DNA from 2 places in the Micromonospora sp. NPDC051300 genome. Region 2 is predicted to be linked to the other one. Evidence: riboswitches for the same ligand, from Rfam matches in the RefSeq annotation. Region 2 holds a riboswitch; the other holds the start of a gene.
What was found. Region 2 has a riboswitch for thiamine pyrophosphate ahead of ACIA5A_RS14020 (ECF transporter S component). Riboswitches for the same ligand answer to the same signal wherever they lie in the genome.
Positions count from the first base shown of each region.

Region 1: another riboswitch for thiamine pyrophosphate. It lies ahead of thiE (thiamine phosphate synthase); the one in region 2 lies ahead of ACIA5A_RS14020 (ECF transporter S component).

Region 1 is NZ_JBITEP010000001.1:285,704-300,998, reverse strand. It holds gene ACIA5A_RS01555 (hypothetical protein) at 1-158, shown strand, start outside; gene thiC (phosphomethylpyrimidine synthase ThiC) at 202-1,785, opposite strand; gene thiD (bifunctional hydroxymethylpyrimidine kinase/phosphomethylpyrimidine kinase) at 1,803-2,591, opposite strand; gene ACIA5A_RS01540 (thiamine phosphate synthase) at 2,588-3,262, opposite strand; gene ACIA5A_RS01535 (thiazole synthase) at 3,316-4,095, opposite strand; gene thiS (sulfur carrier protein ThiS) at 4,092-4,292, opposite strand; gene thiO (glycine oxidase ThiO) at 4,283-5,413, opposite strand; gene thiE (thiamine phosphate synthase) at 5,407-6,033, opposite strand; TPP riboswitch at 6,028-6,139, opposite strand; gene ACIA5A_RS01515 (DUF559 domain-containing protein) at 6,259-7,170, shown strand; gene ACIA5A_RS01510 (aldo/keto reductase) at 7,475-8,437, opposite strand; gene ACIA5A_RS01505 (nucleotidyltransferase domain-containing protein) at 8,466-9,263, opposite strand; gene ACIA5A_RS01500 (ABC-F family ATP-binding cassette domain-containing protein) at 9,260-10,939, opposite strand; gene ACIA5A_RS01495 (class I SAM-dependent methyltransferase) at 10,981-11,586, opposite strand; gene ACIA5A_RS01490 (hypothetical protein) at 11,964-12,878, shown strand; gene truA (tRNA pseudouridine(38-40) synthase TruA) at 12,942-13,775, opposite strand; gene rplQ (50S ribosomal protein L17) at 13,852-14,412, opposite strand; gene ACIA5A_RS01475 (DNA-directed RNA polymerase subunit alpha) at 14,447-15,295, opposite strand, start outside.
Region 2 is NZ_JBITEP010000010.1:117,149-132,443, reverse strand. It holds gene gndA (NADP-dependent phosphogluconate dehydrogenase) at 1-1,297, opposite strand, end outside; gene ACIA5A_RS14040 (MTH1187 family thiamine-binding protein) at 1,403-1,699, opposite strand; gene ACIA5A_RS14035 (hypothetical protein) at 1,949-2,371, shown strand; gene ACIA5A_RS14030 (energy-coupling factor transporter transmembrane component T family protein) at 2,812-3,612, opposite strand; gene ACIA5A_RS14025 (ABC transporter ATP-binding protein) at 3,609-5,039, opposite strand; gene ACIA5A_RS14020 (ECF transporter S component) at 5,134-5,724, opposite strand; TPP riboswitch at 5,800-5,906, opposite strand; gene ACIA5A_RS14015 (alpha/beta fold hydrolase) at 5,984-6,823, shown strand; gene ACIA5A_RS14010 (sugar isomerase domain-containing protein) at 6,820-7,569, shown strand; gene ACIA5A_RS14005 (DUF6328 family protein) at 7,661-8,164, shown strand; gene ACIA5A_RS14000 (acyl-CoA dehydrogenase family protein) at 8,265-10,214, shown strand; gene ACIA5A_RS13995 (hypothetical protein) at 10,273-10,443, opposite strand; gene ACIA5A_RS13990 (hypothetical protein) at 10,453-11,058, opposite strand; gene ACIA5A_RS13985 (Fur family transcriptional regulator) at 11,104-11,499, opposite strand; gene ACIA5A_RS13980 (ArsR/SmtB family transcription factor) at 11,496-11,798, opposite strand; gene ACIA5A_RS13975 (metal ABC transporter permease) at 11,833-12,708, opposite strand; gene ACIA5A_RS13970 (metal ABC transporter ATP-binding protein) at 12,710-13,474, opposite strand; gene ACIA5A_RS13965 (metal ABC transporter substrate-binding protein) at 13,471-14,415, opposite strand; gene ACIA5A_RS13960 (DUF6703 family protein) at 14,509-14,772, opposite strand; gene ACIA5A_RS13955 (antibiotic biosynthesis monooxygenase) at 14,800-15,141, shown strand; gene ACIA5A_RS13950 (hypothetical protein) at 15,167-15,295, shown strand, end outside.

The DNA of each region.
Region 1 (15,295 bases), on a different contig from region 2:
GCAACCGGGGCAAGGGCGAACCGGAGCCGGCCGAGGAGACGGCGGAGCCGCGAGCGACAGGCGACGACGAGTACGTCGACTGGGTCGCCGGTCTCGCCTCGGACGACAACGCCGACGACGCCCGGTCCCTGCGTACCGGCCGGCACCACCGCGACTGACCGTCCGGGGCCGGGCCGGCGATCGGTCCGGCCCCCGGGCGGCTCAGGCCAGCGGCAGGTAGACCCGGGAACCGCCGGCGACGAACTCCTCGGACTTGCCGCGCATGCCCCGCGCCGCGTAGTCCTTCAGCTCCTGGGTGATCTTCATGGAGCAGAACTTCGGCCCGCACATCGAGCAGAAGTGCGCGGTCTTCGCCGGCTCGGCCGGGAGCGTCGCGTCGTGGTAGGCCCGCGCCGTCTCCGGGTCGAGCGCCAGGTTGAACTGGTCCTCCCAGCGGAACTCGAACCGGGCCTTGGACAGCGCGTCGTCCCACGCCTGCGCGCCGGGGTGCCCCTTGGCCAGGTCGGCCGCGTGCGCCGCGATCTTGTACGCGATCACACCCGCCTTCACGTCGTCCCGGTCCGGCAGCCCGAGGTGCTCCTTCGGCGTGACGTAGCAGAGCATCGCGGTGCCGAACATGCCGATCATCGCGGCGCCGATCGCCGACGTGATGTGGTCGTACGCGGGCGCGACGTCGGTGGTCAGCGGGCCGAGCGTGTAGAACGGCGCCTCGTGGCACCACTCCTGCTGGAGGTCCACGTTCTCCTTGATCTTGTGCATCGGCACGTGCCCCGGACCCTCGATCATCACCTGGACGTCGTGCTCCCACGCCACGGTGGTCAGCTCGCCCAACGTGCGCAGCTCGGCGAACTGGGCCTCGTCGTTGGCGTCCGCGATCGAGCCGGGCCGCAACCCGTCGCCCAGGGAGAAGGTGACGTCATATCGCGCGAGCAGCGCACACAGCTCCCGGAAGTGGGTGTAGAGGAAGTTCTCCTCGTGGTGCGCCAGGCACCAGGCCGCCATGATCGAGCCACCCCGGGACACGATGCCGGTGACCCGGTCCACGGCGAGCGGCACGTACGGCAGCAGCACACCGGCGTGCACCGTCATGTAGTCGACGCCCTGCTCGGCCTGCTCGATCACCGTCTCCCGGAACACCTCCCAGCTCAACCTCACCGGGTCGCCGCCGACCTTCTCCAACGCCTGGTAGATCGGCACGGTGCCGATCGGCACCGGTGAGTTCCGCACGATTGCCTCGCGGGTCTCGTGGATCCGCTTCCCGGTGGACAGGTCCATCACGGTGTCCGCGCCCCACCGGGTGGCCCAGGTCAGCTTCTCCACCTCGTCGGCCACCGACGACGTCACCGCCGAGGTGCCGATGTTGGCGTTGACCTTGACCAGGAACGCCCTGCCGATGATCGCCGGCTCGCACTCCGGGTGGTTGACGTTGAGCGGCAGCACCGCGCGGCCGGCCGCGATCTCGTCCCGGACGAACTCCGGCGTCACCCCCTCCCGGATCGCCACGAACTCCATCTCCGGCGTGACCGTCCCGGCCCGCGCGTAGGCGAGCTGGGTGGGCCGGGTCCCGGCCAGCGGCGTGCCCGGACCCCGCACCGGCGCGACGTCGCCCCGCTCGGCGATCCACCGCCCGCGCAGCGCGGGCAGCCCCACCTCCGGGTCGGAGCCGGGACCCGAGGTGTCGTAGAGCCGCACCGGTGGGTTGTCCCCGGTCAGCGCCACCTCCGCGAACGGCACCCGGACGTCCGGCCGGGTCCCCTCCACGTACACCTTGCGACGTGCCTGCATGACAGCCTCCCTGTCGCTCAAGCGGACCAGCCGAAGTGGTCCAGCGGGCCGTGTCCCGCGCCCAGCTCCCAACGCCGCGCGCCGGTCAGCGCGCGGGTCACGTACTCCTTGGCGGCGGCCACCGCGACGGGCGCCGCGTCGCCGGCCGCCAGCCGCACCGCGACGGCGGCCGCGAACGAGCAGCCGGTGCCGTGGCTGTGCCGGGTGTCCACCCGGGGCGCGCGCAGCAGCCGCGTCGTCCCGCCGCCGGCCAGCACGTCCACCGACTCCCCGGCCGCGTCGACGTCGCCGCCGGTGACCACCACGAACGCCGGCCCGCGCGCGGCGAGCGCCTCGGCCGCCGCGACCATCTCCTCGACCGTGCCCACCGGACCTCCGGTGAGGGCCGCGGCCTCCGCGCAGTTCGGCGTCGCCACCTCGGCGTACGGGAGCAGCCGCTCGACCGCCTCCACCACGCCCAGCCGGTGCCCGCTGGTGGCGACCAGCACCGGGTCGACGACCAGGTGCGGCAGCCGCCCGTCCCGGGCCGCCTCGGCCACCGCGCCGGCGACCGCCGGGGTGCCGAGCATGCCGGTCTTCACCGCCCGCACGGCGAAGTCGCCGAGCACACTGTCGAGCTGGTCACGTACGGTCTGCGGGGGCAGCGGCAGGACCGCGTCCACGCCCCGGGTGTTCTGCGCGGTGACGGCGGTGAGCACGCTCGTCCCGTACGCGCCGAGCGCGGCGAACGTCTTGAGGTCGGCCTGGATGCCGGCGCCGCCGCCGGAGTCGGAGCCGGCGATGGTGAGAACTGTCTGCGGCGTCACTGCGTTCCTCTGGTGGTTGCGGTGGGGGGCTGTGGCCGACCCTGCCCACTCCGGGCGGTCAGGCTTGATCTCTGCCTGGGCACGTCGTGGAAGGCGCTGGTCAGGGTGGTGGCGGTGGCGGTGGGGTCGGGGGCACGCATCAAGGCGCCGAGCACGGCGACGCCTGTCGCGCCCGCGTCGACGCAGGCCCGCACCTGGTCGGGGGTCTCGACGCCGCCGAGGGCGAGCACCGGCACCGGGCTCGCCTCGGCCAGCGCGCGCAACCCGTCCCGTCGCAGCGCCGGGCCGTAGCCGGGTTTGGTGCGCGTCGGGAACACCGGTGAGACGGTCGCGTAGTCCTCGGTGGTCAGTCGGGCCAGTTCGGCGGCGTCGTGGCAGGAGCGGCCGACCAGCCCGAGGCACGGTGGCGGGTACGGGCCGGCGGCCGGCAGGTGCACGGCGTCCCCGCCGAGCGGGTCGGGACCGGCGACGACAAGCGTGCCGCCCGCCTCGCCGAGGATCGCGCGCAGCTCCACGGCGAGCGCGAGGCGCGCGACGCGCGGCAGGTCCTTCTCCCGCAGCACCACCCACCGCACTCCCCCGGCGACCGCCGCCGCCACCACCTCGACGAGCGGCAGTCGGGCCACCCGCCGATCCGTCAGCAGCACGACACCGTCCGGGCAGCGCCCGATCGTGGCACCGGCCGGCCCCGGCAGGGGCGCGCGCGTGCCCACGGCGGGGCCGGTCACAGGTTCGGTCGACCGGCGTCGGGAGTGGACGGCAGCGCGTGGTCGCGGCGGGGGATGCGACCCGCGCCGTACGCCAGGTGGCCGGCCTCGACCGCGTACCGCATCGCGGTGGCCATCGCCACCGGGTCGGCGGCCCGGGTGACGGCGCTGGCCAGCAGCACCGCGTCGCAGCCCAGCTCCATGGCGAGCGCGGCGTCGGAGGCGGTGCCGACGCCGGCGTCGAGGATCACCGGCACGTCCACGGCCTGCCGGACCAGCCGGATGTGGTGCGGGTTGCCGATGCCCAGGCCGGACCCGATCGGCGAACCCGCAGGCATCACCGCCGCGCACCCCACGTCGGCCAGCCGGCGGGCGAGCACCGGATCGTCCGAGGTGTACGGCAGCACGGTGAACCCGTCGGCCACCAGGTCCTCGGCGGCGCGCAGCAGCTCCACCCCGTCGGGCAGGAGCGTGCGCTCGTCGCCGATCACCTCCAGCTTCACCCATTCGGTGTCGAACGCCTCCCGGGCCAGGTGCGCCGTCTTCACCGCCTCCACCGCGGTCCGGCAGCCGGCCGTGTTCGGCAGCAGCCGTACGCCGCAGCGGTCCAGCAGGTCGAGCAGCCCGCCCGCGCCGACCGGCGTGGTGTCCACCCGGCGCAGCGCCAGCGTCACCAGTTCGGTGCCGGAGGCCCGGATCGCCGCCTCCAGCACGTGCTGGTTGGCCGCGCCGCCGGTGCCGAGCACCAGCCGGGAACCGAACGCGACGCCGCCGATCTCCAGGGACACCGCGCTCACCCGCCCTGCGCGGCGCTGAGCACCTCGACCCGGTCGCCGTCGCGCAGCACGCTCGCCGGCCAGCCGCCGCGCGGCACCACCTCGCCGTTGACCGCGACCGCCAGGCCGCGCTGCTGCCCGGTGACCGCGCGGACCACCTCGGCAAGCGTGACGCCGTCGGGCAGCGTCCGTCCCGTGCCGTTGACGATCAGTTCCACCGGGACTCCTTGGGAAACCGGTCGGGGGTGAAGGGGGCGAGCGCCGGATCCGGCTCGCCTGTGACGATCAGCTCGGTGACCAGGTCGGCGGTGACCGGGGTGAGCACGATGCCGTGCCGGTGGTGCCCGGTGGCGGCGAGCACGCCGGGCCGCCCGGGCAGCGCCCCGATCACCGGCGCGTTGTCGGGGGTGCCCGGCCGCAGCCCGGCGACCGCCTCCACCAGCGCGTACTCGGTCAGCTCCGGCACCAGCTCGGCGGCGGCACGCAGCAGCCGCAGCACGCCACCGGCGGTGACCTCGGTGTCCGCGCGTTCCTCCACCGTCGCGCCGACCACCACCTCGCCGTCCTCCCGGGGCACCAGGTAGACCGGCTCGCCGTCGGCGTACCCCCGGATCACGTGCCGGATGCCCGGCGGGCCGCCGGCCGGCGCGCGGAGCCGGAGCACCTGGCCCTTGACCGGCCGCACCGGCAGCCCGGTCAGCGCGGCCGCGCCGCAGCCGGCCGCGACCACGGTGACCGGCGCGTCCACCTCGGACAGCGCGCCGACCCGCGCCGGCCGGAACACCACGCCGGCCCGCTCGGCCGCCACCCGCAACGCGACGACCAGCCGGCGCGGATCGACCTGGTGGTCACCCGGCGCGACCGCGCCGCCGCGCACCCGGGTCGCCAGCGCCGGCTCGCGGTCGCGCAGCGCCGACGGGCGCAGCGGCGTGATCGGCAGTCCCAGACCCTGCTGGTACGACCACAGCCGCCCCGCCTCGGCCAGGTCGTCGGCGGTGAGACCGACCACGAGCGTGCCCTCGGTGCGATACCCGATGTCGACGCCGCTCGCCTCGGCCAGCTCGGCGGCGAAGCCGGGCCAGCGGGCCGCCGACTCGACGAGCAGCGCGGTCAACTCGTGCTCACCGAAGTACGCCTCGACGACCGGCGAGAGCATGCCGGCGGCGACCTGCGACGCGCCCGACCCGGGACGGTCGTCGTACACGCTCACCCGCAGCCCGCGCAGCGCGCACCGCCACGCGATCGCCAGCCCCACCGGCCCCGCCCCCACCACCCCCACCTGAGTAAGGAAGGGCCCCCTGTTAACGCCTTCGGTAGAGGAGGGGGCCCCGCTTAACACGTCAGCGCCCCGAGCAGCTCGGCGGTGGCACGCGCCGGGTCAGCCGCCGAGGACAGCGCGCCGACCACCGCCGCCCCGTACGCCCCGGCGGCCCGCAACGCCGGCACCGACGCGGCGGTCACCCCGCCGATGGCGATCACCGGCACGGTCACCGCGGCCGCCACCGCGCGTACCCCGTCCGGGCCGATCGGCGCGGGCAGGCCCGGCTTCGTGGTGGTGGCGTGGCACGGGCCCACGCCCAGGTAGCCGGCCCCGGCGGCCACCGCGGCCCGGGCGGTGGCCGGTTCCCGGGCGGTCGCGCCGAGCACCGCGTCGGCGCCGAGCACGTGCCGGGCGGCCGCCACCGGCAGGTCGTCCGCCCCCACGTGGCCGCCGGCCGCGCCCACCGCCAGCGCCACGTGCAGCCGGTCGTTGACCAGGCACCGCGCGCCGTACGGGCGGCACGCCTCGACCACCCGTCGGGCCAGCTCGTACGCCTCCCGGTCGGTGGCGTCGTCCGCCACCCGCACCTGCACGACGAGTTCGGCGCCCGCCACCGGCAGGGCGGCACGCAGCACGGCGAGCGGGTCCCGCCCCGGCCGGGTGTCGGTGATGAGATGCAGTCGTCCCAGGGACGGCACGGCAACGCTCCTCCCTGCGCCGGCATTACCCGGATCAGGTTCGACGGTCGGGGGCTGTCAGCCCCCCTCTCAGCCCGGTCCGCACCGGGCTCCCGTGGGTCACTTGCGGCCTACCGTACGACGGTGCCCGGCCCGGACGGAAGACCGGGTGAGGTTTTTCCCAGGACGGCACCACTCGACGGACCGGGACGGCGGGTGACCGTCGCCTCACGACACGCTGTCCGGATGCCCGCACCCGCACGTGTCCCGCACTGCCTGACGAGTCTGCCGCTCCGGGGCAGCAGCGCCGTCTCCGGAGGGTTGCTCACCTGGACGATGCTGCGCGGGCCGACGTGGGTCCGGCTGCTCCCGGACGTGTACCTGCACCGTGACGCACACCGTGACGACGACCACCGGATGTGGTGCGACGCGGTCGCGTTGCGCCTGCCGCCGGGCGCCGCGCTGGCCGGCCGCAGCGCGGCCTGGCTGCTCGGCGTCGACCTGCTCGCCCGGGGCGACCCGGTGACCGTGCTCCTGCCGAACGCCGCCCGGCTGCGCCCGCACCCTCGGCTGTCGATCGTGCGATCACCGCTGCCCGGTGCGGATCGGGGCGAGTTCGCCGGGCTGCCGGTCACCACCCCGCTGCGCACCGCCTTCGACCTCGGCCGGCAGGGTGCTCGTGCGGAGGCCCTGGTCGCCGTGGACGCACTGCTGCGTCGGCGGGTGGTGGAGCTCCCCGCCCTGCGGGCCTACGCCGCCGACCGACCGGGCTGGCCGGGCACGTCGCTGCTACGCGAGGTGCTGGCGCTGGCCGAGCCGTCGAGCGAGTCACCGATGGAGACACGGCTCCGGTTGCTCCTCCTCGACGCCGGCCTCGGCCCGCTCACCGCGCAGCACAAGATGCGCCACGGCGGGCGCTTCCTCGCCCGGGTCGACCTGGCCTGGCCGGCGCTCCGCATCGCGGTCGAGTACGACGGCGACCACCACCGGGAACGGACGCAGTTCCGGCGGGACGTGGCACGCCTGAACGCGCTCCGTTTCGCCGGCTGGATCGTGCTCCGCTTCACCGCCGACGACGTGCTCCGGCATCCGGACGCCACGGTCGCCCTGGTCTGTCAGGCCGTCGCGGAACGCCGCACCCCCGCCCCACCCCGCTGACCCATGCCCCCGACCCTCCCGCCAGTGCCTCCCACACACCCATGGCGTTCCACCCACCGTGAGCACCGAGCGCGGGTGGAACGTCATGGGTGTCTCACCGCCCCTTTGGCACCCATGGCGTTCCACTGATGACGAGCACTGACCGTGGATGGAACGCTATGGGTGCCTCGGGGGCATTCCGCCGGGTGGCGAAGCCATCCGGGTGACGCCGCGCGGACCACGCCGCACACACCCGCCACGCCGCACACACGGGCCAAGCCGCACGGGGGCGACGCCGCACGCGGGCCACGCCGCGCGGGATGGGTCAGAGGAGGGCGTCGAGGGCGTCCTGGTCCTCGTCGGTGGGCTGCCAGGTGCCGGCGTCGGCGTTGGCGCGTACCTGCTCGGGCGTGGTCGCGCCGGCGATCACCGAGGTCACCGCGGGCCGGGCGGCCAGCCCGCCGATGGCCACGTGGAGCATGCTCACCCCGCGCTCGGCCGCAAACGCCTCGATCGCCTCGATGGTGTCCCAGCGCGCCGCGGCCAGCCGCTCGGCGTACCGGCCGCCGCCGGCGAGCCGGCTGCCCTCCGGTGGCTGCTGACCCCGCTTGTACTTGCCGGTGAGCAGCCCGTTGGCGAGCGGGAAGAACGGCAGCATGCCGAGGCCGAACCGCTCGCAGGCGGGGATCACCTCGTCCTCCACGCCCCGCTCCAGCAGCGAGTAGTGGTTCTGCGCGGAGATGAACCGGGTGCGGCCCTGCGACGACGCGGTCCAGTCGGCGTCGGCGATCTGCCAGCCGGCGAAGTTGGAGTTGCCGAGGTAACGCACCTTGCCGGCGGTCACCAGGTCGTCCAGCGCGGCTAGCGTCTCGTCGATCGGGGTGCCCGGGTCGGGCTCGTGCATCTGGTAAAGGTCGATGTGGTCGGTGCCGAGCCGGCGCAGCGACGCCTCGACCGCGCGGGCGATGTAGCGGCGGGCGCCCCGGGCGCCGTGGTCGGGCCCGTTCGCCCCGTTCATGTCCATGCCGAACTTCGTGGCGAGCACCACGTCGTCGCGGCGGCCCTTGAGCGCCTGGCCGAGCAGTTCCTCGGAGCCGCCCTGGGGTTCGCCGTAGATGTCGGCGGTGTCGAAGAAGGTGATCCCGGCGTCGAACGCGGCGTCGACCACCGCCCGGGTGCCGTCGCTGTCGAGTTTGCGGCCGAAGTTGTTGCAGCCGATACCGACCACGGAGACCACGAGCCCGGAGTCGCCCAGCCGGCGGTAGGTCATCTCACTCACGAGATCCACCCTATGCCCGTCGAGCGCGGGCGGCTCCTCAGCCGAGCACGTCGACGGCCAGCGCGCGGGCGTCGGCCACCGTCGCCGACAGCTCCGCCGGGGTACGCCCCACCGCGCCGAGCAGCGCCTGGGCCCGGTCGGTGAAGTCCGGCGGCGCGCCGGGCAGCCGGCCGGCCGAGGCGAGCATGCCCTTCTCGTTGACCAACCACCGCCCGGCCCGCCCGTGCAGCGCCTGCGCCAGCACCCCGACCACCCGGAACAGGCAGCCGGCCACATAGCCGGCGTCGCCACCGGACGCGCCCTTGGCCGCGCCGTCGAGCAGCAGGCCGGTCTCCCAGCCGCCGGCCACCAGCGCGGCGCCGAGCGCGGGCGGGTAGTCGACGGTCTCGGCGCGCAGCGCGGTCAGCTCACCTGTCGGGTCGGCGAGGATCCGGCCGAGCGCCACCTCCCCGGCGTACGCGTGCGAGTAGAACCCGAGCGGGTGCCCGGCCTGCGTCGCCACCGTGTAGTGGCCGGTTCGGCAGTCCGCCCACACCCGGTGCACCCGGTCGAGGTCGCGGTAGATCCAGTCCACCGCCACCCCGTCGACGCGCAGCCAGCCGCCGCCGTCGACCCAGGGTCCCCAGCCGCCGGGGGCGGTCAGCTCGACCGGACCGTCGGCGGTCGAGGCGGCGATCCCGCGCAGTCCGGCCAGGTCCGGCGTACCCCGGTAGTAGAGGCCGAGGTCCCAGTCGGAGTCGGGCCGGTGCTCGCCGCGGGCCCGGCTGCCGCCGAGCGCCACCGCCACCACGCCGTCGACGGCGCAGAGCCGGGCGGCCAGCCCCTCGTCGATCATCCGACGTCCCAGACCGGTTCCGGCGTCTCCACCACGTCGCCGTCGCCCCGGAACAGCACGAACCGGTCGAAGGTGCGGGTGAACCAGCGATCATGGGTGACCGCGACGACGGTGCCGTCGAACGCGCCCAGCCCGGTCTCCAGCGCCTCGGCGGAGGCCAGGTCGAGGTTGTCGGTCGGCTCGTCGAGCAGCAGCAGCGTGGCGCCGGACAGCTCCAGCAGCAGCACCAGGAAACGGGCCTGCTGGCCGCCGGAGAGCGTGCCGAAGCGCTGGTCGCCCTGCCCGGCCAGCTCGTAGCGGGACAGCACGCCCATGGCCGCGTGCCGGTCCATGCCGGCCCGGTGCTCGTCGCCCCGCCAGAGGATCTCGACGAGCGTCCTCGCCATCAGCTCCGGCCGGTCGTGGGTCTGCGAGAAGTGCCCGGGCCGCACCCGGGCACCGAGGCGGACCACGCCGTCGTGCGCGACCGGGGTGAGCGCGGCGGCGCCGTCGACAGGGGTGTTGCCCGGGTCGGGGTCGGTGCCGCCGCGGGCGAGCAGGCGCAGGAAGTGCGACTTGCCGGTGCCGTTCGCGCCGAGCACCGCGACCCGGTCGCCGTACCAGATCTCCAGGTCGAACGGGTAGGTCAGGCCGTCCAGCTCCAACTGCTCGGCGATCACCGCGCGCTTGCCGGTCCGCCCGCCGGTCAGCCGCATCCGGATGTCCTGGTCCTTCGGGGGTACGGGCGGCGGCCCGGCCTCCTCGAACTTGCGCAGCCGGGTCTGCGCCGCCTGGTAGCGGGAGGCCAACCCGTCGTTGTACGCGGCCTTCTGCTTGTACATCAGCATCAGCTCGCGCAGCTTCTGGTGTTCCTCGTCCCAGCGCCGGCGCAGCTCGTCGAGGCGGGCGTGCCGGGCCACCCGCGCGTCGTGCCAGCTCGCGAAGCCGCCGGGGTGCACCCACGCGCTGCCGCCCTCGACGGCGACCACCCGGTCGGCGGTCTGGGCCAGCAGCTCACGGTCGTGCGAGACGTAGAGCACCGACTTGGCTGACTCGCGCAGTCGCGCCTCCAGCCAGCGTTTGCCGGGGACGTCGAGGAAGTTGTCCGGCTCGTCGAGCAGCAGCACCTCGTCGGGGCCGCGCAGCAGCAACTCCAGCGCGAACCGTTTCTGCTGGCCGCCGGAGAGGGTGCGGACCGGCCGGTCCCGGGCGGTGTCCCACGGCAGGTCGAGCACGATCGTGGTGACGGTGTCGAAGAGCACCTCGGCGTCGTATCCGCCGCTCTCGCCCCAGGCGGCCAGCGCATCGGCGTACGCGAGCTGGGCCTTGCCGGCGGCGGTGCTGTACTTGCCGCGGACCTCGGCCGTCCGCATGGCCGCCTCGGTCTCGACGAGCCGGTGCCCGGCGTCGCGCAATGCCGGCGGGGCGAGCGACAGGGCCAGGTCGGCGAGCGTCGACTCGTCACCGATCATGCCGATGAACTGCCGCATCACGCCGAGGCCGCCGGCGCGGGCGATCGCGCCGGTGCGCACCGGCAGGTCACCGGCGACCATCCGCAGCAGGGTCGTCTTGCCGGCGCCGTTGGGGCCGACGAGCGCCACCTTGGCGCCCTCACCGACCCGGAACGACACGTCGCCGAACAGCTCCCGCCCGTCCGGGAGGATGTGCCCGACCGCTGCCACGTCCACGTATCCCACGCCGGCATCCTGCCCGAGCCGGCGGTGCGGGCGACACCGGATTACCGGGTGACGCGGAGCACCCGGAAGCCCTTCTGGCTGGCCTGCCGGTCGACCTGCCAGCCCTGGTCGACCAGCCAGCGGTGCAGCGAGTCACCGCCGAGGTGACGGGCCACGACGAGCCAGGCCACGCCGTCCGGGGCGAGCCGGGGCAGCCAGCGCAGCAGCAGGCCGTGCAGTTCCGCCTTGCCGACGTGGATCGGCGGGTTCGACCAGATCTGCGCGAACGTGACGTCCGCCGGCACGTCGTCCGGCGCGACGGCCCGGACCCGGTCCGCGGCGCCGATCCGGGCGGCGTTGGCGGCGGTCAGGTCCCGGGCGCGGGCGTTGACGTCGACCGCCCAGACGGTGGCGGCGGGCGCGACGGTGGCCAGCACACAGGTGATCGGGCCGAAGCCGCAGCCGATGTCGAGCAGCGGGCCGGTGACGTCGGCGGTCGGCAGGTCGGCCTTGCGCAGCAGCACCGCGGTGCCGGGGTCGAGCCGGTCGGCGGAGAACACCCCGCCGGCCGAGGTGAGGGTGTAGTCGCGCCCGGCGACGGAGAACTCGACCTCGCGCGGGCGGGCCGGGGCCGTGGGTTCAGCGGTGAAGTAGTGGTCGCCGGTCACGCCGGCATTCTCGCACCGCCCGGAGGCGGGCCGGGCGACGGTACGGCAGGCAGGGATCGACGCCACCCCGCCGGAATTTCCCGATATTCCCCCTGAAAGGGACAATCGGTCTTACTCTATCCCACATGGTGTACCGGTACGAGTCCGATGAGGACGCCTTCCTGGAGTACCCGGAGCCCGCGTCGGCACCGACCGGGCCCGTGGCCGCGACGCCGCCGCCGGCCGGCCCGTCGCCCTCCCGCTTCCCCACGCCGTCACTGCCGCCCGCCCGGGCCGGCCGGCCGGCCCTCGACGACGGTCGGGCGCCCGCGCCCGCGCCGCCCGCCCCCGTGCCGACGCCGGGCCGGCCCGGCCCATCGCCCGGGGAGCCCTCCCCGGTGCCACAGCCCCTGCCGCCCACGCCACAGCCGGTGCCCGCCGCGACGACCCGGACCACCGTGCCGATCCCGGCCAGCCCGAGCCTCCGCGCCACCGACGTCTCCGAGCTGTCCCGCAACCGGCGCGGCGGCCGACGCGGCGGCGGCCGGGTCTGGCAGACGCTCATCGGCGGCGCCGCCGTGCTGCTCCTGCTCTCCCTCACCGGCCTGGCCGTCGCGGCGCTGCTCGACGAGCGGGCCGCCGCACCCCCGGCCGGCCAGCCGACCGCGCAGCCGACGGTGGCGGAGACGAACCCGCCCAGCGGATCCGACCTGGACTCCCGGGACACCGACCAGGCGCCGCTCACCGTCAAGGAACTCTTCCCCGGCAAGCAGCTCGTCGTCACCGACGGCAAGCCCGCCTACCGGGTGCTGAAGACCCAGACGAGCGCGAACTGCGCGCTCGCGGCCACCGGCGAGATCGCCGACCTGCTGGTCCGGCTCGGATGCAACCAGGTCGTCCGGGGCACGCTCCGCTCCCCCGACGGCGACCACCTGCTCACCGCCGGGCTGTTCAACCTGACCGACGTGGCAAGCACCCAGCGGGTACGCGACCGGATCCGACCGCTGCTCGACGAGCGGCAGGGCCGGTTCCGGGGCCTGGCCGCCGGCGACGACACCGAGGCGGTGGAGAAGGCCGCCGCCCGGGTCGGCTGGCAGGTACGCGGCCACTACCTGGCCTTCTGCCTGGTCACCCGCGCCGACGGGGAGCGGATCCCGACCGACGACACGGTCGCCCGCGAGATCATGTACGACCTGATCGAGCTGCACCTGAACCGGGGCGTGCTGGACCGGCGGGCGGCCGGCGGAACCGCCGCCCAGCCCACCGGCGGCCCGACCGACGACAGCGCCGGCCAGCAGGGCACCGGCGACTGAGCCAGCCGACGACGACGGCCCGCCACCGACACCGGTGGCGGGCCGTCCTGCGGTACGGCGAGGTCAGCCCTCGGTGCCCGGCACCCGGAGCCGGCGGGTGAGGTCGGCGCGGCGGGCGTACTCGGCGGGGTCGGCCGGGTAGCCGACCTCGACCAGGGCGAGGCCGTGCGCGGGGGCCACGGTCACCTCACTGGAGCGTTCCCGGCGGGTCAGCAGGCCGGCCGGCCAGGCCACCGGACGCCTGCCGTCCCCGGCGACGAGCATGGCGCCGACCAGGCTGCGCACCATGTTCTGGCAGAACGCGTCGGCCTGCACGGTGGCGACCAGGATCCCGTCCGGGTCGCGCCGCCAGTCGAGCCGGGTCACCTCGCGCAGCGTGGTGGCGTTCTCCTTGCGCCGGCAGTACGCGGCGAAGTCGTGCTCGCCGACCAAACCTGCCGCGGCCTCGTTCAGCGCCGCCAGGTCCAGCGGCTTCGGCCAGGCCAGCGTGTCCCGCCGGCGCAGCGGCTCGGCGCCCCACGGCGCGTCGGTGACCCGGTACTCGTAGCGCCGGAAGGTGGCCGAGAACCGGGCGTCGAAGTCGGCCGGCGCCTCGGTCATCGCGCGTACCCGGGCGTCGGTGGGGAGCAGCCGAGCCAGCCGGCGCAACAACCGGCCCTCGTGCGCGCGCCACACCTCGGTCGGCAGGTCGAGGTGGCAGACCTGCCCGGTGGCGTGCACCCCGGCGTCGGTGCGCCCGGCCACGGTCAGGCCGGTGACCGTACCGGCGCCGAGGACGAGGTCCAGCGCCTCCGTGAGCACCCCGGCCACCGTGCGCCGGGTGGGCTGGGGCGCCCATCCGGAGAAGTCCGTGCCGTCGTACGAGACGTCCAGCCGCAGCCGGGTCCGCTCGTCCACCTCGTACCTCCCGTTGACGGCGTCGGGCCCGGCACCCCGCGAGGGGATGCCGGGCCCGACGATGCTGCCTGTGCGATCAGGCCTTGTCGTTCTCGGTGGCCTCGTCGCTGTCCTCACGGGCGGCGGCGGTGTCGCCCGACGCGTTGACGGGCGCCTCGGCGTCCTGGTCACCGGCGGTCGACTTCGGGGCCTCCTCGGCCGGGGCCAGGGCCTCGACCTTGTCCTGCTGGGCGGCCTTGCGGGCGGCGGTCTTCTTGTTCGCCTTCGGCTCGGCGACCTGAAGCTCCTCCACCAGCTCGATGATCGCCATCGGAGCGGCGTCACCCTTGCGCGGACCGGTCTTCACGATCCGGGTGTAGCCACCGTTGCGGTTGGCGTACCGGGGCGCGATCTGGTCGAACAGGGAGTAGACCACGTCCTTGTCCTTGACGACGCCCGCCACCCGCCGGCGCGAGGCGAGGTCGCCGCGCTTGGCCTTGGTGATGAGCTGCTCGGCCAGCGGGCGGAGCCGCCGGGCCTTCGTCTCGGTGGTCTGGATCTTGCCGTGCTGGAACAGCGCGGTGGCCAGGTTGGCCAGCATCAGCCGCTCGTGCGCGGGGCTGCCGCCGAGGCGGGGGCCCTTGGTGGGCGTGGGCATGCTTGGTGCTCCTCAGGTGTGGCGGCAGCGCGGACTAGAGCTGCTCGGTCTCGCGGTAGTCGTCGGTGTCGTAGTCGGCCTCGCCGAAGGCGTCCACGACGTGTGCCGGGTCGAAGTTCGGAGCCGAGTCCTTCAGCCCCAGGCCCATCCCGGCGAGCTTCATCTTGACCTCGTCGATCGACTTCTGACCGAAGTTGCGGATGTCGAGAAGGTCGGCCTCGGTACGCCCGATCAGCTCACCAACGGAGTTGATGCCCTCGCGCTTGAGGCAGTTGTAGGAGCGGACGGTGAGGTCCAGCTCCTCGATCGGCAGCGCCAGGTCGGCCGCCAGCTGGGCGTCCTGCGGGGACGGCCCGATGTCGATGCCCTCGGCGGTCTCGTCCAGCTCACGGGCGAGCCCGAACAGCTCCACGAGCGTCGAGCCGGCGGAGGCCAGCGCGGTGCGCGGGCCCATCGACGGCTTGGTCTCGACGTCGATGATCAGCCGGTCGAAGTCGGTCCGCTGCTCGACGCGGGTCGCCTCGACGCGGTACGTCACCTTGAGCACCGGCGAGTAGATCGAGTCGACCGGGATCCGGCCGATCTCGGCGCCCGCCTGCTTGTTCTGCGCCGCCGTGACGTAGCCCCGGCCCCGCTCGACGGTCAGCTCCATGTCGAGCCGGCCCTTGCCGTTGAGGGTGGCGAGCTTCAGGTCCGGGTTGTGCACCGAGACACCGGCCGGGGGCTGGATGTCACCGGCGGTCACGTCGCCCGGGCCCTGCTTGCGCAGGTACATGCTGACCGGCTCGTCGTGCTCGGAGCTGACGCACAGCTCCTTGATGTTCATGACGAGCTCGACCACGTCCTCCTTCACCCCGGGGATCGTGGTGAACTCGTGCAGCAC
Region 2 (15,295 bases):
AGTAGGCCAGCGACGACGCGAAGGCCGGGGTCGGCACGCCCGCCCGGGCCGCGTCGGCCACCACCCGCCGCCAGGCCGGCACGCCGGCGCTGACCCGGTCGGCGAACCAGGGCGCGACGAGCAGCGTCGCCAGGTCCGGCTCACCGTCGTACGCCTCCTTGATCCGGTCCAGGAAGCGAGCCCGGATGATGCAGCCGCCCCGCCAGATGGTGGCCGTGCCGCCCAGGTCGATGTTCCAGTCGTACTCCCGGCTGCCGGCGCGGATGTGGTCGAAGCCCTGCGCGTACGCGACGATCTTGCTGGCCAGCAGCGCGCGGCGCACGTCCTCGACGAACGTGTCCCGGTCGTCCACCTGCCACTTCTCGCCGGCGTCGGCGAACACCCGGCGGGCGGCCTCGCGTTGGTCGGCGTGCCCGGACAGCGACCTGGCGAACGTGGCCTCGGCGATGCCGGTGATCGGGATGCCCAGGTCCAGCGCGCTCTGCACGGTCCAGCGGCCGGTGCCCTTCTGCTCGGCCTGGTCGAGCACCACGTCCACGAACGCCTTGCCGGTCGCCGCGTCGGTGTGGCCGAGCACCTCGGCCGTGATCTCGATGAGGAACGACTCCAGCTCGCCGCCGTTCCACTCCCGGAAGATCTCCGCGATCTCCGCCGGGCTCGCCGACAGGCCGGCCCGCAACAGGTCGTACGCCTCGGCGATGAGCTGCATGTCGGCGTACTCGATGCCGTTGTGCACCATCTTGACGAAGTGACCCGCGCCGTCCGGCCCGACGTGCCGGCAGCAGGACTCGCCCTCGACCTGCGCGGCGATCTTCTCGAAGATCGGGCCCAGCTTCCGGTAGGACTCCGCCGAGCCGCCCGGCATGATGCTCGGGCCGCGCAGCGCGCCCTCCTCGCCGCCGGAGACGCCGGTGCCGACGAAGTGCAGGCCGTGCTCGCGCAGCGCCTCCTCCCGGCGGCGGGTGTCGGCGAAGTGCGCGTTGCCGCAGTCGACGACGATGTCCCCCTCCTCCAGCAGCGGGATCAGCTCGTCGATCACGGCGTCGGTGGGCGCGCCGGCCTTCACCATCACGATCACCGCGCGCGGCCGCTCCAGCGAGCCGACGAAGTCGGCGAGCGACTCGGACGGCACGAAGGTGCCCTCGTCACCGTGCTCGGCGACCAGGCTGCGGGTGCGTTCCGGCGACCGGTTGTGCACCGCCACGGAGAAGCCGTTGCGGGCCAGGTTCCGGGCCAGGTTGCGACCCATCACCGCCAGACCGGTGACCCCGATCTGCGCCGTCGCCTGTTCTGCCATGCGTACCGCCACCTCTCGTCCTCGCTGCGTCCTGCGACCGTATCGCGGTCGTCGCATGAGCGGACCACACCTCGACGGTGGGTGAGGAGGCGGTGGCGCCGTGTCTCACCCCTCGGCGAGACGCGCCTCGACGTGCGCCACCTTCGCGGTCAACGCGTCGGTCACCCCGGGACGCAGATCGGCCTTGAGCACCAGGCTGACCCGGGGCGCCCGGGCCGCGACGGTGTCGACGGCGCGCTTCACCACGGCCATCACCTCGTCCCACTCACCCTCGACGGTGGTGAACATGGCGTCGGTGCGGTTCGGCAGGCCGGACTCGCGGACCACCCGTACGGCGTCGGCGACCAGGTCGCCCACGGACTCACCCACGCCGAGCGGGGTGATCGAGAACGCGATGAGCATGCCGACGATGGTGCCAGTAATTCGGCTGCGGCCGCCGACCGTGGCGGGCTAGCGTGTCGGCATGCGTAACTGACGCCCTTCCTCCGAGCCCGGTCCACCGCCGCAGTCGCCGTGGACCCGTCCCGCTCCGGGCGTCCGCATCCGCTTCCCGTCGCCGTTTCGTCGCGGTGTCCGTCGTGGTCGGTCCGCACCGGGGCACCCGCTCGGCGCGTCGCCGGTCGGCGCGCCCGACAGACAGGAGGCCCGCGGATGCCCGCGAAGCGCAGTCCGAAGAAGTCCCGCCGATCGTCGCCGCCCACCCCGACGCCGCCCGACGGCGCGTCGGCCGTCCCGGCGCTGTCCGACGCGGCGTTGCCCGCTTCGCTCCGGCTCGGTGAGGTGGTGCCCGGTGGTTCGGTCCGGCCCGGTGAACCGGGTGGCAGGTTGGACGCTCCGGTCTTGCCGGGAGTGGCGGCGCCCGCGGCGTCGACGCCCGTCGAGAGCCTGTCCGGCCTGGTGGCACCCGGCGCGCCGGTGCCGGGCGACGAACCGTCCGGCGCGACCCCGGGCGAGCCGAATCCGACCCGTCCGGCGCCGCCGAAGGCCGGCCCGCCCGGTGGCCGGGGCACCCGGATGAAGGGGAACAGCCAGCGTGCCGGCCAGACCCGCTTCTACGCCTTCCGGCGCAGCTGACCGTCGCGGAGCTGCCGGCCCCCGGGGCGGGGCCGGCAGCGCGCCGACCTCCCCGGAAGCGCACCCGCCACGCCCCCAGGGGCCCGAGACACCCACCGCGTTCCACCCGCCGCTCACCGGCCCCGTGAGTGGAACGGCATGGGTGTCTCGGGCGCGCCTAGACACCCATCGCGTTCCATCCGCCGCTCGCCGGGCCCACGAGTGGAACGGCATGGGTGTCTCGGGGTGCGAGTCACACACCCGCGGAATGCGGCGCGATCGCGGTGCGCCCCCCTTGGCCTCGCGCCGGCAAGGCTCCCACCAGCCGGCCTCCCCGAACACCTCCCTCTCCAGACCCCCACCCCGCTCCGTCGATCATGAAGTTGGCGGCGACAAAACGGACGAGACCCGCCGCTAACTTCATGATCGACGGGGCGAGGGCGAGGGCGGGGGGAGGACAGTCAGCCGAGGAGGGGGCGGAAGGTGCCGAGGAGGATGCTTGTGGTCAGGGCGGCGGCGGCCAGCAGGGCGGCGGCGACCACGAGCAGGGCGTCGGCCCGGGTGAAGCGCTGTCGGCGGGCGACCGTGCGCGGGGTGCCCGCGTCGAAGCCGCGCGCGTCCATCGCCACCGCGAGTCGGGTGCCCCGCCGGATCGCGCCGACCAGCAGGGTGAACGCGGTGGACGCGAAGAGCCGCAGCTTGGCCACCGGGTTGCGGCCGGCGTCCACGCCCCGGGCCCGGCGGGCCATGCTGATCATCCGCCACTCCTGTTCGAGGAGCGGCACCAGCCGGAACGCGGCAAGCGCGCCGATGGCGAACCGGGCGGGAGCCTTCGCGTTCTGGATCAGCGCGTCGGCGAGTTCGGTCGGATCGGTGGTGGCGAAGACGATGATGCCGGGCAGCGCCACCGCGAGCATGCGCAGCACCAGCCCGAGCGCGGTGACCAGCACGCCCTCGGTGACCAGCACCGGGCCGGCGTCGACGAGCACCCGGCCGGACCGGTCGGCGGCGAAGAGCACGAGGGTGACCAGGATGCCGACGGCGGCGGCCAGCAGCGGCCACGCCCGCCGGGCCAGCACCCGGTAGCGGACGCCGAACAGCGGCAGCACGGCCAGCTCGACCGCGATGGCGATGGCCGGCGCGACCGGGTCCAGCGTGGCCACCAGCACGATCGTGAACACCATCGCCGCGGCCAGCTTCGCCACCGGGTTGCGCCGGGCCAGCGGGGCGCCCGGCGTCGCCACCGGCTCCAGGTCGATCACGGGGCCACCTCGGCCGGGCGGTCCAGGGTGAGCGTGCGGTCGGCGAGCGCGGCCACGAAGTCGGCGTCGTGGGTCACCGCGACCACGCCGTGTCCGGCGTCGCGCAGCTCGGCCAGCAGGTCGACCAGCTCCCGCCAGGTGCGCCGGTCCTGGCCGAACGTGGGTTCGTCGCAGATCAGCAGGCGTGGCGCGGTGGCCAGGGCGGTCGCCACGCTCAGCCGCCGCGCCTCGCCGCCGGAGAGGGTGTACGGGTTGGCGCCGGCGAGCCGGTCCAGTCGCAGCCGGTCCAGCAGCGCGTCCACGGTGGCGGTGACCTGCGCCTCGGAGCGGCCGGTCCGGCGCGGGCCGAGCGCCAGCTCGTCGCGGACCGTGGCGGTGACGAACTGGTGCTCCGGGTCCTGGAAGACGGAACCGATCCGGCCGGCCAGCGCGGGTGCCCGCCACCGGTGCGGGGGAGTACGCACGTCCCGGCCGGCCAGGTCGGCCGAGGCGGTGACCGTGCCGGTGCCGGGGCGCATCAGGCCGCCGAGGAGCAGCGCCAGGGTGGACTTGCCGGCGCCGTTCGGGCCGAGCACGGCGAGCGCCTCGCCGGCGCGTACCCGGAGGTCGGTGGGGGCCAGGCGGGGTGGCAGGCCGAGCCGGTCGGCGGTGAGCAGCACGTCGCCGGCCGGCGCGCCGGCGTGCCGGGGCGGCACGGTGTGGCCGGGCACCCAGACCCCGGCGGCGGCCAGCGCGTCGCCGTGCGCGGCGAAGACCGCCTCGGGCGGGCCGTCGGCGTGCACCCCGCCGCCGGGTTCCAGCACCACCACCCGGTCGACGAGCGGCAGCGCCTCGGCGACCCGGTGCTCGACCAGGATCAGCGTGGTGTCGGCATCGAGCGCGTCCGCGATGGCGTGGCGGACGAGCGTGGCGCCGGCCGGGTCGAGGTTGGCGGTGGGCTCGTCGAGCAGCAGCAGCCCCGGTCGCAGCGCCAGCGCCCCGGCGAGGGCCAGCCGCTGCTGCTCACCGCCGCTGAGGGCGGCGGTCGGGCGGTCCCGGTGGTAGGGGAAGCCGACCCGGCGCAGCGCCTCGTCGACCCGGGGCCAGATCTCCTCGGCCGGTACGCCGCGGTTCTCCAGCCCGAACGCGACGTCGTCGCCGGAGCGGGCCATCACGAGCTGGGTCTCCGGGTCCTGGAAGACCACGCCGACGCGTTCACGGGCCTTGCGCGGGTCGAGCCCGTCGATCTCGACGGTGCCCTCCTGCTCGCCGGAGTCTTCGGGCAGCAGCCCGGCCAGCGCCGCCAGCAGGGTGCTCTTGCCCGCCCCCGACGCCCCGAGCAGCAGCACCCGCTCCCCGCTCTCGACGCGCAGGTCGACCCCGCGCACCGCCCAGCGTCTCCGCCCCCCGTGCCGCCACCCGAACCCCCGGAGAACCACCCCGCTCACCGTGCCACCCCCTCTGCCTCGTCGATCATGAAGTTGACGGCACCAGAACGCGCCGAATCCACAGTCAACTTCATGATCGACACCGGGAACCCCGTCAGACCAGGGCGCGGTCGCGACCGGCGGGGAAGCGGTCCAGGACGCCGGTGTTGGCCAGCGCCCGGGTCAGCACCCACGCGCCGAAGCCGGCGACGACGGTGGCGCTGACGATGGTGATCAGCGCGTAGGGGATGCGGTAGGAGGTCAGGTCGTAGGGCTTGTTCCAGTAGACGAAGTCGAAGATCGCCGCGCTGAGGCCGGTGAGCGCGCCGGCCAGCACCGCCACCGGCAGCTTGAACGAGCGGTAGCGGAACGCGGCGAACGCCAACTCGGCGCCGATGCCCTGCATCAGGCCCTGGAGGATCACGATGCCCGCCCACTGGCTGCCCAGCAGCGCGGAGACGATCGCGGCCACCGTCTCGCAGTAGAGCGCGGCGCCCGGCTTGCGGATGATCAGGCCGGCGAGCACCGCCGGGATCAGCCAGACGCCGTAGAGCACCGCCTGCGCCGGCGGGAAGAACGCGAACGCCGCGTCGGTGGCGCTCCAGAGCAGGCCCCAGGCCCAGAAGACGACGCCGAAGGCGACGGCGATGACCGAGGCGACGACGATGTCGACGGTACGCCAGCGGTTGCTGTCGGTGTGGTTCATGACGGACTCCCAGTTCGTGGTGCGGAACCAGGAGAAGACGCACGCCGCGCCCGGAAACGCCCGGACGGCGGCGCGGCTGGAGGTCGACCGAACTCCCTGCGCTGGCATTACCCAGATCAGGTTCGAGGGTCTGCGGGCACCGGCCCGCACTCTCAGCGCTGTGCGCTCCCCTGTCGGATGTGAAGTTGTCTCGTCGCAGACGCTAGCACCGCAGCCGGCCCCGGGCCCAGCAGGGCGTCTGTCGGCTACGGTGGCGATCATGCGGATCGAGGCGCGGGGTCTGACGTTCGACGTACGCACCGGCGGCCCGGAGGACGGCGCGCCCGTCCTGCTGCTGCACGGTTTCCCGCAGCACGCCGGCGAGTGGGACGCGGTGACGCCCGCGCTGCACGCCGCCGGGCTGCGCACGTACGCGCTCGACCAGCGCGGCTACTCGCCCGGCGCGCGGCCGGACGCGGTCGAGGCGTACCGGATCCCGGAGCTGGTGGCCGACGCGGCGGCCGTGCTGGACGCGCTCGGGGTGACCGCCGCCCACCTGGTCGGCCACGACTGGGGCGCGATCGTGGCCTGGGGCCTGGCCGCGGCGCACCCGCAGCGGGTGCGGACGCTGACCGCGGTGTCGGTGCCGCATCCGGCCGCGATGGGGCACGCGCTCGCCACCGACCCCCGGCAGAAGGCGAAGTCCGCCTACATGGCGCTGTTCCGGATGCCGGGCAAGGCCGAGAAGGTGCTGCTGGCGATGCGCGGGGCCGCGCTGCGGCGGCTGCTGCGCGGCGTCGGCGACGAGGCCACGGTGGCCCGCTACGCCGACCCGATGCGCGAGCCGGGCGCGCTCACCGCCGCGCTGAACTGGTACCGGGCGATGAGCGGGTCGGACATGAAGGCGGTCGGGCCGGTGGCGGTGCCGACCACGTACGTCTGGAGCGAGAAGGACGTGGCGATCGGGCGGACCGCCGCCGAGGCGTGCGCGGCGCGGGTCACCGGGGACTACCGGTTCGTGGTGCTCCCCGGGGTCAGCCACTGGATCCCCGACGAGGCCCCCGGCCCGTTCGTCGAGGCGATCCTCGCCCGGATCGCCGGGACGGAGGAGGAGGCATGACTGTGGACGCCGAGGCGTACCTGGAGACGGTGACGTCGACGATGCGGCGGGTGGCCGCCGAGCAGCGGGCGAACGTCGCCGCGGCGGCCGACCTGATCGCCGCGGCGGTCCGCGCCGACGGGGTGGTGCACGCGTTCGGCACCGGGCACTCCGAGGCGCTCGCCATGGAGATCGCCGGCCGGGCCGGCGGGCTGGTGCCCACCAACCGGATCGCGCTGCGCGACCTGGTCCTGGTCGGCGGCGAGCCGGCCGACGTGCTCGGCCCGAAGCTGGAACGTGAGCCGGCGGTGGCGCGCCGCCTCTACGAGCTGGCGCCGGTCCGGCCGGCGGACGTGTTCGTGCTCGCCTCGAACTCGGGTGTGAACGGGGCGATGGTGGAGTTCGCCTCCGTCGTCAAGGAGCGCGGACACGGTCTGGTGGCGATCACCTCGGCGCGGCACTCGGCGCGGATGACCTCCCGGCACCCGTCCGGCCGCAAGCTCGCCGACTTCGCCGACGTGGTGCTGGACAACGGCGCCCCGTACGGCGACGCCACGCTGCCGCTGCCCGGCGGCGGCGCGGTCGGCGCGGTCTCCTCGATCACCGCGGCGTTGCTGGCCCAGCAGATCACCGTCGAGGTGGTGGCCCGGCTGCTCGCGGCGGGGGAGCGGCCACCGGTCTACCTGTCCGCCAACATCACCGGCGGTGACGAGCACAACGCCGAGCTGGAGGCGCGGTACGCGGGGCGGATCCGACGCGGATCCTGAGCCGGTTTCGTGATCATCCGATTCGGGCAATGGCGCTGCTGCCGGCGGTCGTTCACCCGCCGGCGGTGCCGTCTTCACCGGAGGTTCACGAGTGTCCAAGGAATCCGAGAAGCAGCGTTGGCAGCGCAACTTCGCCGACCTGCTCCAAGAGCTGCGCGTCGCACAGACCGGCGTGCAGATCCTCTTCGCCTTCCTGCTGACGATGCCGTTCAGCAACGCCTTCGGCCGGACCACCGAGTTCCAGCGTGACGTCTACGTCGTGGCGCTGCTGGCCGCCGCCGCGGCCGCCGCGATGATCATCTCACCTGTCGCGTTCCACCGGGCGCTGTTCCGCCAGGGCCGCAAGCCGGAGCTGGTCCGCTTCGCCCACCGGATGGCCACCGGCGGCCTGTTCTTCATGCTGATCGCGATGGTCAGCGCGGTCCTGCTTGTCACCGACTTCGTGCTCGACCGGCCGATCGCGTTCCTGCTCACCGCGGTCACCGGCGTGTGGTTCCTGGTCTTCTGGGCCGTCCTGCCGTTCGCCCGGCGCAACTGGGGCGAGGACGACGTCGACGACGATGACGACGACCCGGAGACGCTCACCGGCGACTGACGGTCCGCCAAATCGGACGTGCACGCGACGCTACCCCTGGGTAACACCCGGGGGTAGCGTCGTTTTCGTCGCATCCGGACCGACCATCCAGGAGGCTCCCGTGACCACGACACAGAACAATGCCGACGGGGTGGGGCCGCTGCCCACCGAGGCGGGCCAGGTCTCGGAGAAGGAGGCCCGCCAGGTCGCCGAGGCGGCCCGCGAGTCCGCCTGGGACCGGCCCAGCTTCGGCAAGGAACTCTTCCTCGGCCGGTTCCGGCTCGACCTCATCGACCCCTGGCCCCGGTCCGACCCGGCCGACGTGGCCCGCGCCGACGAGTTCCTCGGCGCGTTCGGGGCGTACCTCGGCAGCGAGGTGGACGGCGCGGCGATCGAGCGCGACGCGCGCATCCCGGACGAGGTGTTCCACGGCATGGCCCGGCTCGGCGCGTTCGGCATGAAGATCGACCGGAGGTACGGCGGCCTGGGGCTGAGCAACCTGCACTACTGCCGGGCGCTGATGCTCGCCGGTTCGGTCAGCCCGGCGATCGGCGCGCTGCTCTCCGCGCACCAGTCGATCGGCGTGCCGCAGCCGTTGAAGATGTTCGGCACGCCCGAGCAGAAGGACCGTTTCCTGCCCCGGCTGGCCGCCGGCGAGGTGTCCGCGTTCCTGCTCACCGAGCCGGACGTCGGCTCCGACCCGGCCCGGCTCGCCACCACCGCCGAGCCGACCGCCGACGGCGCCGGCTACCGGCTCAACGGGGTGAAGCTCTGGGCCACCAACGGCACGGTCGCCACCCTGCTGGTGGTGATGGCCCGGGTGCCCGCCGGCGAGGGGCGGCGCGGCGGGATCACCGCGTTCGTGGTGGAGGGCGACAGCGAGGGCATCACGGTGGAGCGGCGCAACTCCTTCGTCGGGCTGCGCGGCCTGGAGAACAGCCTCACCCGGTTCCACGACGTCTTCGTGCCGGCCGAGAACGTGATCGGCGGTGAGGGCAAGGGCCTGAAGATCGCGCTGACCACGCTGAACACCGGCCGGCTGTCGCTGCCGGCGATGTGTGTGGGCGCCGGCAAGTGGGCGCTCAACGTGGCCCGGGAGTGGGCCGCCGACCGGGTGCAGTGGGGCCGGCCGGTCGGCGAGCACGAGGCGGTGGCGAAGAAGCTGTCGTTCATCGCCGCCACCACGTACGGCATGGAGTCCATGCTGGACCTGTCCTGCCTGCTCGCCGACGACGACCGCAACGACATCCGGATCGAGGCGGCGCTGGTCAAGCTGTACGCCAGCGAGATGGCCTGGCGGATCGCCGACGAGCTGATCCAGATCCGGGGTGGGCGCGGATACGAGACGGCCGACTCGCTCGAGGCGCGGGGCGAGCGACCGGCTGCTGTCGAGCAGCTCCTGCGCGACCTGCGCATCAACCGCATCTTCGAGGGCTCCACCGAGATCATGCACCTGCTGATCGCCCGGGAGGCGGTCGACGCGCACCTGTCGGTGGCCGGCGACATCATCGACCCGGACGCGGGGCTGGGCCGCAAGGCCGCCGCCGGCGCGCGGGCCGGCGCCTTCTACGCGAGGTGGCTGCCCACCCTCGCGGTCGGCCGGGGGCAGGCGCCCGGGGCGTACCAGGAGTTCGGGCCGCTGGCCGGGCACCTGCGGCACGTCGAGCGGACCTCCCGCAAGCTGGCCCGCTCGACCTTCTACGCGATGTCCCGCTGGCAGGGGAAGATGGAGCGCAAGCAGGCGTTCCTGGGCCGGGTGGTGGACATCGGCGCGGAGCTGTTCGCGATGTCCGCGGTCTGCGTCCGGGCCTACGCCGAGCTGGCCGAGCACCCGGAGAACGTCGAGCTGGCCGACCTGTTCTGCCGGCAGGCGCGGCTGCGCGTCGACGAGCTGTTCACCGGCCTGTGGTCGAACACCGACTCGGTCGACGTGGCGGCGGCGAAGCGGATCGTCGCCGGCCGGTACGCCTCGGTGGAGGACGGCGTCCTCACGCCCCCCGCCGACCTGCCCTGGGTGGCCCGCTGGACCCCCGGCCCGTCCACCGCCGACGACGTCCGCCGCCGGCTGTGAAAGGAGGGGCCCCCTGTTAACGCCTCCGGTAGAGGAGGGGGCCCCTCCTCACACCCGCTCAGCGGCGGGCGACCGCCCAGGCGATCACCGCGGCGAGGATCAGGCCGTTCAGCGCGGCCAGCACCAGGTACGCCGACGGCGGGATCTTGCGGCCCTTGCGGACGAAACTCACCAGCACACCCGCGTAGACCAGCAGCAGCGCGGCGACGGCGATCAGGAAGTACAGCACCGGCACACCCTACCGGCCGCCGCGCAACCCCAGTCCGCGCAGCTCCAGCGCGGCGAGCGCGTCGACCGTGGCGTCGTCCCCGCGCCGCCACGCCTCGGCCACGTCCGGCGCGATCCGGTTGAGCTTCGACAGCGGCTGGCCGGCCAGCGCGCGCAGCGCCAGCAGGTCCCGGCCGGCCGGGGCGGCGGCCATCGCCTTCGCCGCACCGGCCCGGCGCATCCAGCGCACCCGCAGCGGCAGCCAGCCGAACAGCACCAGGCCGAGCGGGAACACCAGCACCGCGACGGCAAGCGCGAGGGCCAACTGGTCGACCAGCTCCTGCTGGTCGCGGCCGGCCTCGGCCATCGCCCGCGCGGCGTCGGCGGCGCGGGTGAAGGGGGCGGTCAGCTCGTCGCCGACGAGCGGCACCCGGCCCACCTTGCCGCCGGCGTCGGCCAGGTTGTCGGCCAGCCCGGCGCCCGCCCCCTCCAGCTTCTGCCCGGGTACGGCGAGCTTCTCCACCAGGTCGTGCAGCCAGAACGCGAAGCGGATCGCCGCGTACACCCAGACGACCACGAGCAGGTCGGTCAGGAGCTGGCGGAGGGCGGTCGGAAAGCGGTCGGCGTAGATCTTCACGCCGGACAGCCTGCCACGGCTCAGGCGCGCCGGCACCGGTCGGTTTTACCGGCCGGCGCAGGCCGGACAGGTCCCGAAGATCTCGAACGTGTGGCTGACCTCGGTGAAGCCGTGTTCGGCGGAGATCCGCTCGGCCCACTTCTCCACCGCCGGGCCGGCCACCTCGACGGTACGGCCGCAGGCCCGACAGACCAGGTGGTGGTGGTGACCGCCGCTGCACCGCCGGTAGAGGTGCTCGCCGCCAGGCGGGCGCATCACGTCGATCTCGTCGGCGTCGGCCAGCGCCTGCAACGTCCGGTAGACGGTGGTCAGCCCGATCCGGTCGCCCCGGCGGCGCAGCATGGCGTGCAGGTCCTGGGCGCTGTGGAAGCCCTCGACCTCGTCGAGCAGGGCGCTCACCGCGCTGCGTTGCCGGGTGGTGCGTGGGGCGCCGGTGGTCATGACGGTCCCTCCCCGGCGTGGCTGACCGCGTCCGCGACGATGTGCGCGACGTGCTCGTCGACCAGGGCGTACGCGATCTCCCGGCCGCGCCGGGAGCCACGCACCACGCCGGCCCCGCGCAGCACCCGCAGGTGCTGGGAGACCAGCGGCTGCGGCGCGCCGAGCGTCTCGACCAGCTCGTGCACGCAACGCTCGCCCTCGGCCAGCTCGCTGACGATGGCGAGCCGGATCGGGGCCGATAGGGCGCGCAGCAGCTCGCCCGCGCCCTCGAACGTGTCGTACCCGTTGGTGCCGGTCACCCCGTAACGATAACCACTACCGGTTGGGCCGGCCTCATCCGAGCACCACCTCGTGCTCGGCCGGCTCGGCGGCGGCCGTTCCGGACGCCGCCCGGCCGCGTCGCCGCAGCGCCCGCGCGCCGGCCGCCAGCAACGCCACCACCAGGAACGAGCCGATCGCCACCAGCACCACCGAGGCGCCCGGCGCGGTGTCGGCGGTGGCCGCCACCCAGACCCCGGCGCCGGCCGCGAACAGGCCCAGCGCCATGGCCGCGGTCATCGTCGACCGGAAGCCGCGCGTCACCTGCTGGGCGGTGGCCACCGGCACCACCATCAGCGCGCTGATCAGCAGCACCCCGACCGCCCGCATGGCGATGGTCACGGTCACCGCGGTGCCGACCGCGATGAGCAGGTTCAACGCCCGCACCGGCAGGCCGGACACCCGGGCGTACTCCTCGTCGTGGCAGACCGCGAACAGCGCCGGACGCAGCACCAGCATGGTCGCCAGCAGCACCGCGCCGAGCACGCCGATGGTGACCAGGTCGGCCGGCGACGTCGTGGTCAGCGACCCGAAGAGGTACGCGTTGAGCGACCCGCTGCTGGCGTCGGAGAGCCCGACCAGCATCACGCCGCCGGCGATGCCGCCGTAGAACAGCAGCGCCAGCGCGAGGTCCCCGGAGGTGCGCCCGTACGCGCGGACCAGCTCGATGACCACCGCGCCGAGCGTGGCGGCGAGCACCGCCACCAGCACCGGGGAGCGGTTGAGCAGCAGCCCGGCGCCGACGCCGGTGAGCGCCACGTGGCCGATGCCGTCGCCGATCAGCGCCAGTCGGCGCTGCACCAGGTAGATGCCGAGCGCCGGCGCGGCCAGCCCGATGACAAGCGCGCCGACGAGCGCGCGGAGCATGAAGTCGTACTGGAAGAGGTCCATCTCAGATGCCCGTCCAGAGCCCGGCGGGCTCCTCGTCGCAGTGCGGGTGGACGTGCTCGTGGTCCGGGTCGGCGTGGTGGCCGACCGGCTCGGGCACCGCCCCGTCGTGGGCGATCCCGCCCTGGTGCACCACCACGGCCCGGCTGATCAGCGGGCGCAGCGGCCCCAGCTCGTGGGCGACCAGCAGCACCGTGCCGCCGCCGTCGCGGAACGCGCGCAGCGCCCCGGCGAACGCCTCCTGGCTGGCCGCGTCCACCCCGGCGGTCGGCTCGTCGAGCACCAGCAGTTCCGGCCCGCCGGCCAGCGCGCGGGCGATCAGGACCCGTTGCTGCTGCCCGCCGGAGAGGGTGGCGACCGGATCGCCGGCCCGGTCGGCGAGCCCGACCGCGCCCAGCGCCTCGGTCACCGCCGCCCGGTCCGCCCGGCCGGCCGGCCGCAGCACGCCCCGGCGGGCCAGCCGACCGGACGCCACCACCTCGGCCACCGTGGCGGGGACGCCGCCGCCGGCGCCGAGCCGCTGCGGGACGTACCCGATGCGGTGCCACTGCCGGAAGCGGCGCTGCGGCGTGCCGAACAGGGCGACCGACCCGGCGCCCAGCGGCACCAGGCCGAGCGCGGCGCGGACCAGCGTCGACTTGCCGGAGCCGTTGGCGCCGAGCACGGCGACCACCTCGCCGGCGGTGAGGGTCAGCGACACGTCGCGCAGCACCGGCCGGCCGTCGTAGCCGACGGTGGCGTGCGCGACGTCGATCACGGGTGCGGTCATGAGCAGTCCAGGGCGGTTCGCAGGGTCTGGAGGTTGGCGCGCATCGCGGAGAGGTAGTCGCCCTCGGCCGGCGGGCCCTCGATCGGGTCCAGGACGGCGGTCTTCGCCCCGACCGTCCGGGCGATGGTCTCGGCGACCTTCGGGCTGACAAGCGTCTCGAAGAAGATCGTGGTGGCCCGGTGCTCGCGAGCCTCGTCCGTGACCTGGGCGAGCCGCTGCGGGGAGGGCTCGGACTCCGGGGTGAGCCCGGTGAGGCCGATCTGCTCCAGCTTGTAGCGCTCGGCCAGGTAGCCGAAGGCGGTGTGACTGGTCACGATCTCCCGGCGCTGGCAGGTGCGCAGGCCGTCGGCGTACGCGGTGTCGAGCGTCGTCAGCTCGGTGCGCAACGCGCCGGCCCGGGCGGTGTAGTCGGCGGCGTGGTCCGGGTCGACCTTGCCGAGGCGTTCGGCGAGCTTGTCGCCCACGGCGGCCAGCCGGGTCGGGTCGAGCCAGAGGTGCGGGTCCTTGCCGCCGCCCTCCTCCTCGTGACCGGCCTCACCCTCGTGCTCGTGCTCGTGGCCGCCGGCGGCGGCGTCGAGCAGCGGGGCCACGCCGGCCACGTCGAACGCGTGGTCGCCGCCGTTCTGCTCGACCGCCTCGTCCACGGCCGGCTGGAAGCCGGTCAGGTAGACGATCAACTCGGCGTCCACCACCTGCCCGACCTGGCGGGGGTTCAGCTCCAGGTCGTGCGGCTCCGCGCCCGGCTTGGTGAGGTTGCCGACCACGACCCGGTCGCCGCCGATCCGCTCGGCGAGGAACTGGAGCGGGTAGAACGCGGCCACCACGTCGACCTTGTCCGGGTCGCTCCCCCCGCCGCCGTCCGAGCAGGCGGCGACACCACCCAGGGCGAGCAGGGCGGCGGTGACGGCGGTCAGGGCACGGGGGGTGGCACGGACGGTCATGGGATCAACTGTCCGCGACAACGAAAATTATTGTCAAAAACGCATGCTTGCATGTCAGCGCAGGTCAGCTCGCCTCGACTCGGCCCGCGCCGGTCAGCCGACCATCAGCTTGGCCAGCGCCGCCGCGATCAGCAGGGTGAGCATCAGCAGCCGGAGCACCCGGGTCGCGGGGGCCTGCACCGGCCAGGTCACCGACATCAACCAGACCAGCCCGGCGGCCAGCACCAGCAGCAGGACGCCACCGGCCGGACCGGGCGCGAAGAGGCCGACCAGCACCAGCACCAGCGCGGCGAGGAACACCGTCGTCGGGTTGAGCCGGGCCAACCGGGACAGGACGGGACTCTGCGTACGCTGCATGGCACAAACTCTACGAGGAGGAACGCCGTGCTGGTCACCAACCGGTTCGTGGTGGACGCCGAAACGGCTGACGAGTTCACCCGGGAGGCGCACGCGGCGCTGGCCGCCCTCGCCGCCCGACCCGGCTACCTGCGCGGCGAACTGCTGCGGGCGCTCGACGACCCGGCCCACTGGTGCCTGCTCACCGAGTGGGAGTCGGTGGGTGCCTACCGGCGGGCGCTGGGCGGCTTCGACGTCAAGGTCACCGCGGTGCCGCTGCTCGCCCGATCGGTGGACGAGCCGTCGGCGTACGAGACGCTCGCCAACGCCGCCCCGCAGGGCGAGATCGTCGTCGTCGCCAGCGATCGCGCCGCAGGTCCGTACCGCTGAGTCCCGGGGCACTACCCTGGCGCGTATGACCGCTCCCGGACCGGCCGCGCCACCCCCGTCACCCGTGCCGCCCGGCGCGCCGCCGGCGGACCCGGGCGTCCCCGCGCCGCCGGCCGGTCCCGGCGTCGCGCCGCCGTTCGCCGCCCCACCCACC